DNA from 4 places in the Lysinibacillus sp. EB271-A1-10B genome. Region 3 is predicted to be linked to each of the others. Evidence: riboswitches for the same ligand, from Rfam matches in the RefSeq annotation. Region 3 holds a riboswitch; each other region holds the start of a gene.
What was found. A riboswitch is a leader RNA that binds a small molecule or an ion and turns the genes downstream of it on or off. The one in region 3 is predicted to bind lysine.

Region 1: another riboswitch for lysine. It lies ahead of AC3WSK_RS24845 (aspartate kinase); the one in region 3 lies ahead of AC3WSK_RS23150 (cysteine hydrolase family protein).
Region 2: another riboswitch for lysine. It lies ahead of AC3WSK_RS05680 (transporter substrate-binding domain-containing protein); the one in region 3 lies ahead of AC3WSK_RS23150 (cysteine hydrolase family protein).
Region 4: another riboswitch for lysine. It lies ahead of AC3WSK_RS20455 (amino acid permease); the one in region 3 lies ahead of AC3WSK_RS23150 (cysteine hydrolase family protein).

The regions. Positions count from the first base shown of each region.
Region 1 covers NZ_JBYTDL010000035.1:14,420-17,634, forward strand. The annotation lists gene AC3WSK_RS24845 (aspartate kinase) at 269-1,501, opposite strand; lysine riboswitch at 1,716-1,894, opposite strand; gene AC3WSK_RS24850 (hypothetical protein) at 2,096-2,329, shown strand; gene uvrC (excinuclease ABC subunit UvrC) at 2,482-3,215, opposite strand, start outside.
Region 2 covers NZ_JBYTDL010000003.1:100,093-103,307, forward strand. The annotation lists gene odhB (2-oxoglutarate dehydrogenase complex dihydrolipoyllysine-residue succinyltransferase) at 1-789, shown strand, start outside; lysine riboswitch at 1,388-1,574, shown strand; gene AC3WSK_RS05680 (transporter substrate-binding domain-containing protein) at 1,690-2,556, shown strand; gene AC3WSK_RS05685 (amino acid ABC transporter permease) at 2,746-3,215, shown strand, end outside.
Region 3 covers NZ_JBYTDL010000028.1:1,434-4,648, reverse strand. The annotation lists partial or broken gene AC3WSK_RS23155 (APC family permease) at 1-579, opposite strand, end outside; gene AC3WSK_RS23150 (cysteine hydrolase family protein) at 677-1,393, opposite strand; lysine riboswitch at 1,547-1,731, opposite strand; gene AC3WSK_RS23145 (hypothetical protein) at 2,493-2,813, opposite strand.
Region 4 covers NZ_JBYTDL010000020.1:89,867-93,081, forward strand. The annotation lists gene AC3WSK_RS20455 (amino acid permease) at 83-1,543, opposite strand; lysine riboswitch at 1,627-1,803, opposite strand; gene AC3WSK_RS20460 (CynX/NimT family MFS transporter) at 1,976-3,184, shown strand.

The DNA of each region.
Region 1 (3,215 bases), on a different contig from region 3:
TATTCAATATTATATGTAAAGCGCTTGTTCTAAAATCAATTATGCCTCGGCATAATTGCGTCCGGAATCGGTTTTGAGCTTAGGCCAGCAGATGTTTTTTGTGCGGAAGCGCAGTGCTAACGTAGCGTCAGCAACACGAGGGCCGACACGATGTCGGTCATTTCGGTAATGCCACAGGACGTGGCGTTCTTAGACTGAGTTCCTTTATTTCAGCAAATATTTGGATACCCTCTGAAAAGTGACTTAAAGGAGATTTCTGTACCTGTCGCTACGCTTTCGGAGACATTTGCTGAAAGAGGTTAAATTCGTCATGTAATGCATTTGCTGCACGAATCATTTCGTCCTGAGGAACAACGACAGACACTTTTATTTCAGAAGTACTTACCATTTTTACAGGGATATCTTCACGACGTAAACGATCAAACATACGGGCAGCCACCCCCGGATTAGATGCCATTCCTGAACCAATAATAGAAACTTTCGCTAAACCGATTTCAAAATCAGCAAAACTAAACCCTAGTGATACTTTACTATCTTCTAGGACACGTAATGCATCAGCGAACTCCTCTTTTAAAATAGTGAATGATACAGTCGGCTTTAAGCCATCAATTATTGCTTGTACGATTATATCAACGTTTATGCGATTTTCTGCAAGTATTGTGAATATATCTGCTAACGAAGCATTAGAATAAGCATCATACCCTACCGTGAGGCGAATAACGTCTGACTCATAGGCAACACCACGGACAATTAAATTTTTCTCCATTTCAACTTCCTCCTTCAATAAAGTACCTTCTGTATCTTTTTCGCTTGACCGAATGGTAACTGGGATTTGAAACTTCTTTGCTATTTCTACAGCCCGTGGGTGTAAAATTTGTGATCCTAAGTTTGATAGCTCTAGCATTTCATCATAGGAAATTTCTTTTAACTTTTGTGCCCCGGCAACCTGACTTGGATCAGCTGTATAGACTCCATCCACATTCGTATAAATATCTACGCGCTCCGCCTCTAAAGCTGCAGCAATAGCTAAAGCCGTCGTCTCCGCACCACCTTTACCAAGCGTCGTAATATTCCGTGAATTATTGATTCCCTGTCCCCCTGCAATGACGACGATTTTTCCCCGAGTAAAATACTCTTCTATTCGACTAGCTTCTAGCCCATCAATTCGTGCATTGCCATACACCTCATCAGTTTGAATACCTGCTTGCCAGCCTGTTAATGACACTGCATCATAACCTTCTTCCTGCAAAGCAATTGCCACTAATGCACATGATAGTTGTGAGCTTGTTGTCAATAGTACGTCTAGTTCATGTTTAGACGCATTGTCCGATAGATTACAAGCCATCTTTGCTAATTCTTTAGACGTCCCTCTCATTGCTGTAGTGACAACGACAATATCAAAACCACTTTCCTTTTGTGCAATCACCTTTTTCGCAACATCTTGAATGTGTTCAGATGATGCTAATGCAGCACCACCAAATTTCATCACAATTCTATCCATCTTCATTCTCCTTCGTATTTAATCATTTCGCTGATTATAAAGTAGCTATAACTTTGCAGCTATTCACAAAAAATATCGCAAAAGCAAATAACACCCTTCAACTCTTAGGTAAGAGTAACAGCCTTGAAAAAATGTTGTTTCGAGGAATCTAAAAAGGCAGCTCTCACATAACGTGAAAGCTGCCTATAACATGTACAATAAAAGTAACTTGCGCATGTGTGATAGCTCTCCGAAACGTTTAGAATCGACAGTCTTACATCTCTTAAATGTAAAACCAGCACAACATCGGAAACAACGATGCTCCACTTCGGCAAGTTCCCCTTTCATACATTTTCACTGGACTTGTTCGTCCTCGTATGTACTACTCTTGAACCTTGCACCTCTATCATCACTAAAAAGTGATTGTATTTAATTGAATCTTAGCGAAGAAATTTCCAATTTAATAAGTAGAAACTACTTAAAAACTAAGATGCTGTGTATGACATTGCTATATTGAATAGCTATGTTATATACAAACCTTAGCATACGTCTAATCCTTTGACAATGTCTCTTGTATAAAATCAATTTCGCCTTGGCGTAATTGTAGCTACGACTTTGCTTTCGCTACAGATAAACAATGCGTCCGAAATCGGCTTTGTGCTTAGGCCTGCAGATGTTTTTTGTGCGAAAGCGAAGCGACAGCAACATGTTTTTGTCTGTGCGAAAGCGAAGCGACAGCAACAACACGAGGGCCGACAGGTTGTCGGTCATTTCGGTAATGCCACAGGACGTGGCGTTTTTACCGATGAAGGTCAGTTAACCGTTATCGCACGGATGCGATGGTTTTAGGCTAACATCCCCTGTGAACTCTTTTCCGATTCCGTGAGATCCGCCGGAGGCTCTATTTTCATTCAGCAAATGTCTTTTGTACCGAAAGCGTAGTGACAGGTACAGGCGTTTGGACACCCACCGAAAAGGAATTCCATCTACATTCATCTCACTTACCCTTCGGATGTAGTGTTTTCTTCTGAATGAAAATAAGTGTGGATATTGCTAGCTAGACTTGCTGGCATCCCCGCTTCCTGTAATGCTTGCACACTTGCCTCACGAATTTTTTTGACAGAGCCAAAATGCTTAAGTAATTGCTGTTTTCGCTTTGGACCAACTCCCTCTATTTGATCGAGAACAGATTGTATAGCATGCTTCTCGTGCTGCTGTCGTAAGAAAGTAATAGCAAAGCGGTGTACTTCGTCTTGAATTCGTTGCAGTAAATAGAAGCCATCACTTGTGCGCTTTAATGCAATTACTTCAGGTGGATCACCAAATAGAAGCTGAGACGTATTATGCTTGTCATCTTTTGCTAATCCGGCAATTGGAATGACAAGGCCGAGCTCATCCTCTAATACTTCCCGCGCGACTTCCATTTGCCCCTTCCCGCCATCAATTAGTACTAAATCTGGTAAAGGTAGACCTTCCTTTAATACTCGTGTATAGCGACGACGGATCACTTCCTGCATTGCCCCGTAATCATCGTGCTTAGCAGCTGTACGTGTTTTGTATTTTCGATACTCCTTCTTTGCAGGTTTACCATCGATAAATACAACCATTGCAGATACAGCATCTGTTCCATGCATATGACTATTATCGAAAGATTCGATCCGTAAAGGCACAGAAATGCCCATAGCTTCACCGAGCGCCTCACATGCTCCTATTGTTCGTTCTTCCTGACGTTCAA
Region 2 (3,215 bases), on a different contig from region 3:
GTACAAGACGTTGCAGCTCATGGTACAGCTCCAGTAGCAGCACCACAAGCAGCTCCAGCAGCACCTAAAGCAGTAGCAGCTGTTGATGAATCACGTGTGACAATTGAAAAAATGAGCCGTCGTCGCCAAACAATTGCAAAACGCTTACTTGAAGTAAAACAATCTACAGCAATGTTAACAACATTTAACGAAGTAGATATGACAAACGTTATGGCTTTACGTTCTCGTAAAAAAGACCAATTCTTCGAGTCAACTGGCTCTAAACTTGGTTTCATGTCATTCTTCACAAAAGCTGTAGTTGCAGCACTTAAAAAATACCCATATGTGAATGCACAAATCTCAGGCGATGAAATTCACTTAAACAACTTCTTTGATATCGGTGTAGCTGTATCAACAGAAGAAGGTTTAGTAGTACCAGTAGTACGTGACGCTGACCGCAAAAACTTTGCTGAAATTGAAGATTCAATTGCAGACCTAGCTAAAAAAGCACGCGACAAAAAATTAGGTTTAGCAGATCTTTCAGGTGGCTCATTCACAATTACAAATGGTGGTGTATTCGGTTCATTAATGTCTACACCTATCATGAATGGTACACAAGCTGGTATCCTTGGTATGCACTCAATCAAAAAACGTCCAGTTGAAGTGAATGGTGAAGTAGAAATTCGCCCAATGATGTACTTGGCACTTTCTTATGACCACCGTATTATCGATGGTAAAGATTCTGTAGGCTTCCTTAAAACTGTTAAAGAACTACTTGAAAACCCAGAAGATTTATTATTAAATTCTTAATTCCTGAGTTTCTTAAAACCTTGCGAACATCGTTTCGCAAGGTTTTTTAGCTTTTTATGAAGCATTTGTGGGAGGGAAGGATAAAAGAGCCAAAGTGACGGATAGAAGAGTCAGAACGACGGATAAATGAGTCGGAGTGACGGATAAAGCAAGCGAAGCGACCGAAAGAAGAGCTGAATCAACGGAAAAGTTGTCCGATCGTTTGTGAAAGCTTCACAGTAAAAATGCGTATAGTGCAAATGGTGTTATCTTTACAGTTCAACAATTTCTTTTGAATTACTATAAAATAATTTAAATATTAATTATTTGCTTGATTTCTGAAAAATCAGTTCTTTGTCGCGTGTGTTACAAGCGTATCCACGTATATAAGTTGGTTGGAGTACGTACAATGGAGCATGGGCGATTTTACGGACTTTCTCGACAAAACATTCGAATAAATCATTTTCGACTTTGCAAAAGTGTATATATGTCTTTAAAAGGCTAAAAAACCCTAATATTGTAATTAATCAGAAAAGTAATAAAATTGTCTTGACGAAAATATTGTTTTTATAGTAGTATCTTAATATCAATTAAATATACAAACCTCACATTTATCCTATTGTGAGGTAGAGGCGCGGTATTTATTAGTTCATTGTTGAGTATAAGCAAGCGAAGACGCAATGGAGAAGGAACTATCGCCGAAGTATAAAAGGAGCTCGTACTTTTATGCTGGGTCTGCAGTGAATAAGTGCAGGACTGTCCTAGTGAATTATTTTCCAGGTTTACTAGGTTGTGCTATCTCGGAATGATGGAATTTTAGTGAGGATTTGGGCAACTGTTAAAAAAGTAAGACCTAAGTTCAGTACTTAGGTCTTTTTTGGTACAGTTGTCTTATTTTTTTACAGAAAAGGGGAATGTTACATGAAAAGAAAATGGTTAGTATTAATGTTGACCGTAATGACAGCAATCTTGCTAGCAGCTTGTGGTGCTAGTGACAAGAAGGAGACGACATCGTCTAGTAATGGCAGTGCAAGTACTGATAAGAAAGAAGAAAGCGGCCAATTCCGAATCGGGATGGAGGCGGGCTATGCTCCGTTTAACTGGACGCAGCAAAGTGATGCAAATGGCGCGGTAAAAATTGCCGATAATGCAGAATATGCAGGCGGTTATGATGTACAAATGGCGAAAAAAATAGCTGAAGGCTTAGGAAAAGAATTAGTCATCGTAAAATTGGAATGGGATGGCTTAGTACCAGCTCTACAATCAAATAAAATAGATGCAATCATAGCAGGTATGTCACCTACTGCAGAGCGCAAGCAGACAATCGACTTCACTGACAATTACTATACATCTGATTTTGTAATGGTTGTTAAAAAAGGTAGTAAATATGAAAATGCAACATCTATTCAAGATTTCTCAGGTGCAAAAATTACTTCACAATTAAATACATCTAACTACACTGTTATTGATCAAATCAAAGGTGTAAAAAAACAAACAGCAATGGATAGCTTCCCAGCAATGCGTGTAGCAGTAGAAGCTGGAAAAATTGACGGCTATGTAGCAGAACGTCCAGAAGGTATTTCCGCTGCTGCTACAAATGATAAATTCACATATGTAAAGTTTGAAAAAGGCTTTGATACAGATGTTTCTAATACATCTATTGCAGTTGGTTTACGTAAAGGTGATGCTGAGCTTGAAAAAATCAATGAAATCTTAAAAGGTATTTCAGAAGATGATCGTCAAAAAATTATGGAAGAAGCAATCCACCACCAACCAGCAGCACAATAACAAGAATGCACGGGCTAACTATTAGCCCGTGCATTCCATAACATCTCATTTAATAACAATCACAAAAAAATAATAATGTCTTAGCTAATAGTTTCATAAAATTAAAGAAACAGAAGCCCAATGAAAGTGGTTGATAGCTAAGAGACAACAGTAACGAAAAAGCAACACGACGTTGTTAGGAGGTACATCATGAGTCTTGATTGGATTATTTCTATTGTTGAGAACAACTGGCAAATGTTTTTACGAGGTGCTTATTATACATTACTTATTTCAATTAGTAGTACAATTATTGGTGCACTTATCGGATTTTTCATCGGAATTATGCATACCATAAAGGTTCGTAAAAAAGGTGTAAATTTCTATAGCTTAAAGCTCATTAATTTTTTACTAACATGCTATGTCGAATTCTTCCGTGGTACACCAATGATTGTACAAGCAATGGTTGTATTTTACGGATTAGATATAGCATTTGGCATTGATATGCACTTTATTACGGCAGGTATTTTAGTTGTTTCACTAAATACAGGTGCTTATATGGCAGAAATCGTACGAGGTGGAATTGTTTCCATTGATCAAGGGCAGTACGAGGCCGCATCGGCTATTGGCATGAATCATGTTCAAATCATGCTACATGTTGTATTACCACAAGTTGCCCGAAA
Region 3 (3,215 bases):
TGTTGTAATCGAATCGAACCCTAAAAACGAGAAGCAGGCCATTGTTGCACCAGAAATAATTGCAGACATAACGAATTTTTCATCGTTGAAAAACGGTGCAACAGTAAAGAGCGACGTATCACTTTCCGCACCGACAATTGTCTTTACTCAAAAAATCACAAAAATAACGACTACAATTCCCATAAACATAACGAGGGTTTGATTTGTTTTTGCTGCGATGCCAATACCTAGAATATTGACAGTAGTTATAATACCTGCAATTAATAACACCCATACCCAATACGGAACAGATGGTATTAATGCATTCGCATATGAAGCACCTACCATGAATACAATGAGTGGCACTAAGACATAATCCATAAACATTGCCCAACCTGCAAAAAAACCTAAATGCGGATTGATAGCACGTTGGGTATATGTATAAGTCGACCCTCCATTTGGAAAAACAGCAGCCATTCGACCGTAACTATATGCAGAAAACATCATTGCAACCATCGCAATCAAGTAGGCTAATGGCAACATTCCACTTGTAGACTCTGCTGCAAAGCCATAAATATAAGCTGGCGCAATCGGTGTCATAAAAGCAATACCATAAATGACTAAATCTTTTAATGTTAAAACACGCTTTAACTGTGGTGTATGATCATTTGGTGTTTGACTCATAGTCCATTTCCTCTCACAGATTCATTGGTTCGCGTTTTGATAGTTCTTCCGTTACTAAATCAATTACTTCATCTGTACTCATCACTTGGCAATAAATTTGATTCATAATCATAATTTCAGCATCATGAAGCTGTTGCGTTGCAGCTGCACATGCATCTTCCACTAAAATAACTTCAAATCCTGCGTCAGCTAAACTTCGAACTGTTGAAGCAACACATTGATCTGTTACAACACCTGTACAAACTACTGTTTCAATGCCCATATTACGCAGTAAAAATTCATAATTCGTACCACTTAATACGCTATCTGTCGTTTTATTTACAACAATTTCGTCATCAAGAGGCTTTAATTCATCCACCATCTCCGCTCCTGGGTCACCGATTGGCAATAAAATATTGTTCCACCCTGTCCGGCGTTGTACAGGAGAACGATCTCGTCCATCTTTATGATGGCAAGCAATGCGACCAAATGTTACTTCTAATTTATTAGTACGGAAAAAATCTAAAAGCTTTTTATTGTTCGGGATCGTTAAATTGTCGATACGATCAAAAAAGTATTCCCACTGATCAAACATGCCCTTTTCTCTTGCAACCTGCGCGTCTAATCCGTCTCGGCTAATAAACTGATGTTGCATGTCTACTATTAGTAATGCTGTTTTATAAGGGTTCACGTTTATTTTTTGACCGTCAGTCGGTAAAAATTCATAATATAATGTTGATGTATTATCCATAAAATCCCCTCCAAAATACCTCTGATTCCAAAATGTATAGACAAATAAAATATAGACTCTTTGTGTAAAAGAATCTGTCTAACACAAAAATGACCTACTCATTTCTAGAAACTTAAAATGAATCGACCATTTAAAATTCCCACTGTTTGTCTAAACAGAGATAGCACAACTTCATAAACACGTATGTTTACGAAGACAGTCCTGCAACTATTCGCTACAGCCCCAGTATATGATGGCGAGAACTCATCACATACTTCGGCGACACTTCCTTCTATCTAACTTCTTCATCTTCTCGGACTCCATTAGGTACTGTTAACTGCCGCGCCTCTACCTAACTATCAGAAAAGTGTGAATTATTTGATTATTTTAAATAATTATATTATTGCGTTTTTTATATGTCAACTTTAAAATCTACTATATTTTATAAGATTTATCGCGCACAACCACAAAAAAATGACAATCAAAACAGTTTAAATAATAACTATTTACAATAAATACCACAATACATCAACAATTGTATAAGCATTTAATTATTCACCTCTTGATTTTTCATTACCTATAAACCGTTCCCTTATTAACGCTCACGATTCACAATATAATTCATAAATTACCCCAGCGATAATTTTGATTATTTTGCCGAGTTTGCACGGCATCCACCCCTTTAGGAATATTTTGGGCTACCATATTTAGCATTACCCAAATCATAGTGGATTCCGACTAACGCCGTAAACAATTGTTCGAAGAGGGAGGTTTACCCCCCACGCAATTTTTTTTAAAAATTTTTGTCCTATAGAAAAAAATCATCTAACACATAGTAAAAAACTTCTCAGAAAAACAAGCTTCTAATTAAGTAGTCTATTAATACACAAAAATGCCCTACTTATATTACCAGCTATAAGTAAGGCACCTCTAAAATTATATTCCGTTTTATTGAGCATATACATTTACTTCTACGCTACTAAAAATATCATGATATAAAACAGTAATAAAAGGTCGCAGCAGCAGCACAACCACCTTCGCTAATAGGCAATCCCTTTTTGATAAGCAACTCTATTAAGTTGAAGAATTATTTTCCATTATGTATCTAAGTTTGATTAACTCAAGTCTTTCTTTTTTCTTCTTTTCTTCTTTTCTTCTTTTCTTCTTTTCTTCTTTTTGATTCTTTTACATAATTAATATAGTTTCCTGTTCCTTCTATTGCTGAAACTGCAATGATGGCCCATTCTAGTGGATTAACATCTCTTAGCGATTCCTTTCCATAGAATAGTGTAACGCTAGCAATAAACCCATAGAGAATTGCTTTAGAAAAATACTCCCAAATAGGAGAATAATTTTCTATATTAATTTTTCCGTATATTTTGTCTATTAAGATTACCATTCCTAAAATTAAAACTACGGTCATAATCATTTCCGTCTTCATAGTCCACCTCCATAAAAATTTTAACACATGCTTCATTATATAATCTCTTCGAAAATATCTTCAATCCTTTGCACAACAAAAGAATCCATTACTGGAAATTAGTTCTTTTATCATTTTCTTTGGTAGATCTTAAGGCCGTCCCACTTTACAAGATAAAACTCAACCCGCTCGATCGATGGATAAGGAACATCAACTTCCATTTTCTTCTTACGAGTATATACACGATTAGTAGTCTTTTTCTGCTTGAGCAGATGGATCTGCAGTTCCATCAGAATCTAAGAATTAAACTTTCTAAGATGAGACAAGTAACCACTAACAAGTGATTTAACATTACCGGCTGCGTTCTCAGAAAGTGGAGGTGAAAATGTTACTATATCCATACCTTTTGTTTCATCACAAATA
Region 4 (3,215 bases), on a different contig from region 3:
TTGAGCTTGCAAATTCATTTTTCAACTAAAAAAACTGCCCTGCAAGCCATTTTCTACGGCTCACAGGACAGTTTATTATTTATTAATCTACTTTTAAATCACATTGCTCAAGCGGAAGCATTTTTGTTTTATGCTTAATTTTATAGCCAAGCCATAACAGTAAGAACAGTGGAATACCGATATACGAGACAAGGACTCCGTACCAATCTACTGAACCACCCATAAAGGCATTGTAGTTTTGTCCAATAACAACAATCATACAAACCGTAAAGGCAAATAGCGGACCGAATGGGAATAATTTTGCTTTATACGGCAACAATTTTGGATCTAATCCCTGTACATCGAACGCTCGACGGAAACGGTAATGGCTAAATGCAATTCCTAGCCAAGCAATGAAGCCAGACATCCCAGAGGCATTTAGAAGCCACATGTAGACCACACCATCACCAAAGAATGAAGCTAAAAATGCTAGGGAGCCGACAGCTAAAGTCGCCAGTAATGCGTAAATCGGAATTCCTCGACGGCTTAGTTTAGCGAAAAATTTAGGTGCATGTCCATCTACCGCTAATTGCCAAAGCATACGAGAAGATGCGTACAGCCCTGAATTCCCTGCTGACAGCATTGCCGTTAGAATGATAGCATTCATCAATGATGCAGCAAAGGCAATTCCTAAACGATCGAACACCAGTGTAAATGGTGAAACAGCGATATCTTCAGATAGCAAACGTGCATCTGTAAACGGAATCAACAGACCAATTGCACCGATCGCTAAAATATAGAATAAAAGAATTCGCCAGAAAACGGACTTAACAGCTTTCGGAATATTTTTACCAGGATCATCTGTTTCACCTGCTGTTATTCCAAGTAATTCTGTTCCTTGGAACGAGAATCCCGCAGCTAAGAAAATACCAAATGTAGCAAGGAAACCACCGTGGAATGGTCCATCACTAATAAAGAAATTCGTAAAGCCTACCGGAGCGTTTCCTCCTAAAATACCAAATATCATTAAGAAACTGATGATAATAAAAATGATTACAGTTACAACCTTTATCATGGCAAACCAATATTCACTTTCACCATAGCTTTTTACCGATAATAGATTGAACGATAATACAACAGCAATAAATAAAACAGTCCAAAGTGCTGATGAGCTATCTGGGAACCAATATTTCATAATCAATGATACAGCAGAAATTTCTGCCGCAATTGTAATTGCCCAGTTGTACCAATAGTTCCAACCAAGTGCAAAGCCTAGAGCTGGATCCACAAATTTTGTAGCATACGTACTAAATGAGCCCGATGATGGCATATAGGCTGCCATTTCACCTAAGCTCGTCATTAAAAAGTAAACCATGATACCGATTAATGCATAAGCAAGAAGTGCACCGCCAGGACCTGCTTGTGCAATGGCACCACCACTAGCTAAAAACAATCCTGTACCGATTGTACCGCCTAATGAAATCATTGTAATGTGACGGCTTTTTAATTCTTTTTTCAACTTTGGCGCTTTATGGCCGAGCTGATTGACTTTAATTTCATTCACAATTTAACTTCCTTCCTTTTAAGAGGCGAAAAAAATGCCATCACATGAACGGCAGTGATGGCTAAGTAAATCCTCTGTTCTTTCAAAATGATAGCTCAACACGTTGTCCAAACGTGACAGTTCTGTTCCTTTCGGAGACAGCCCCAGCATGAGGTTTTCAAGTCCCCTCACACTTCGGCAGTATTTCCTTTCAACTAATATCTTAAATGCTTGTCATTTCCATTAGCATACTCTTAAATACCGCGACCTCTACCTCAATATAAACATGAGGCATATTATTAAATTTATGATGAATATTATTCTAACATATGACATATGGCATTTCAATAACTCAAGTAACATTCTATATTTTGTGAATTTTCAACTATTTTTATTATTGTGATAAAGTGGTATAGTGGTTCAATCATAATTGTTCTAACAGGGGGGATTTATTTGACTACTCATGAACATACCGATACTTATCCTAGCAGGAAAATTAACTGGAAAGGTACAACATTATTACTAGTGATCGGCGTAATTTGTATTGCCTCGACATTACGGATGCCGCTAACAGTTGTTGGACCTATTATTTCCTTTATCCGAGAAGACCTCGGCATATCCTATGCATTAGCGGGCTTTCTAACAACAATCCCATTGCTAGCATTTGCAATTATCTCACCTTTCGTACCAATTGTCGCACGTAAAATCGGGCTAGAACTAACATTATTTTTATCGACTATTCTTTTGGCATTAGGGATTGTACTGCGCTCCCTCGGTACAACTAGTTTGCTCGTATTTGGCACTGCGCTAATTGGTATAGCCATTTCATTCGGTAACGTACTTATTCCAGGATTACTTAAATTGAAGTTTCCTTATCACGTAGGTTTACTTATGGCCTTTTTCACAATGTCGATGAATTTGACAGCTGGGCTCGGCGCTGGCATTAGCTATCCTGTTGCCCATTCATCAATTGGCTGGCAAGGTGCACTGGCAGTCGCACTTGTTCTCGTGGTGTTAACCATTTTAATTTGGATTCCACAGTTGAAATTTAATAAGCCGGAGCCTAATGTTAAAACTACGAAAGAACGTACACCTTTATGGAAATCACCTGTAACTTGGGCAGTAGCGGGAGCTATGGGATTTCAGTCGTTATTATTCTATACAACCGCTGCTTGGATTCCTGAAATATATATAGCACAAGGATTAGCTGCAGATCGTGCAGGATGGATGTTTTCCATCATGCAATTTTCACAAGTACCAATGGCCTTAGCTGTGCCTATTATCGCTAGTAAAATGACATCTCAGCGACCTCTCGTATTCATGTTTACGGCATTTTACTTAATTGGTTTTATCGGACTAGTAATGGAATGGACAAACCTCGCTATACTTTGGATGGTACTACTAGGCTTAGCCGGAGGAGCTTCATTCTCATTAGCGATGATGTTCTTTACATTACGTACCCGTACCGCTTTTGAGGCAGCTGATTTATCAGGTTTTGCACAATCATTGGGGTATTTATTAGCTGCAATCGGTCCAATCTTATTCGGTTATTTACATGATATATTCGGTGGCTGGGATATTACTGGTTGGTTATTTGTTGTCGTAGCATTCATACTCTTCTTATGTTCATTTAGAGCTTCTAAAAATGAATATGTAAATTAAAAAAGGTAGCGCATGATCTTATTTCAGCGGG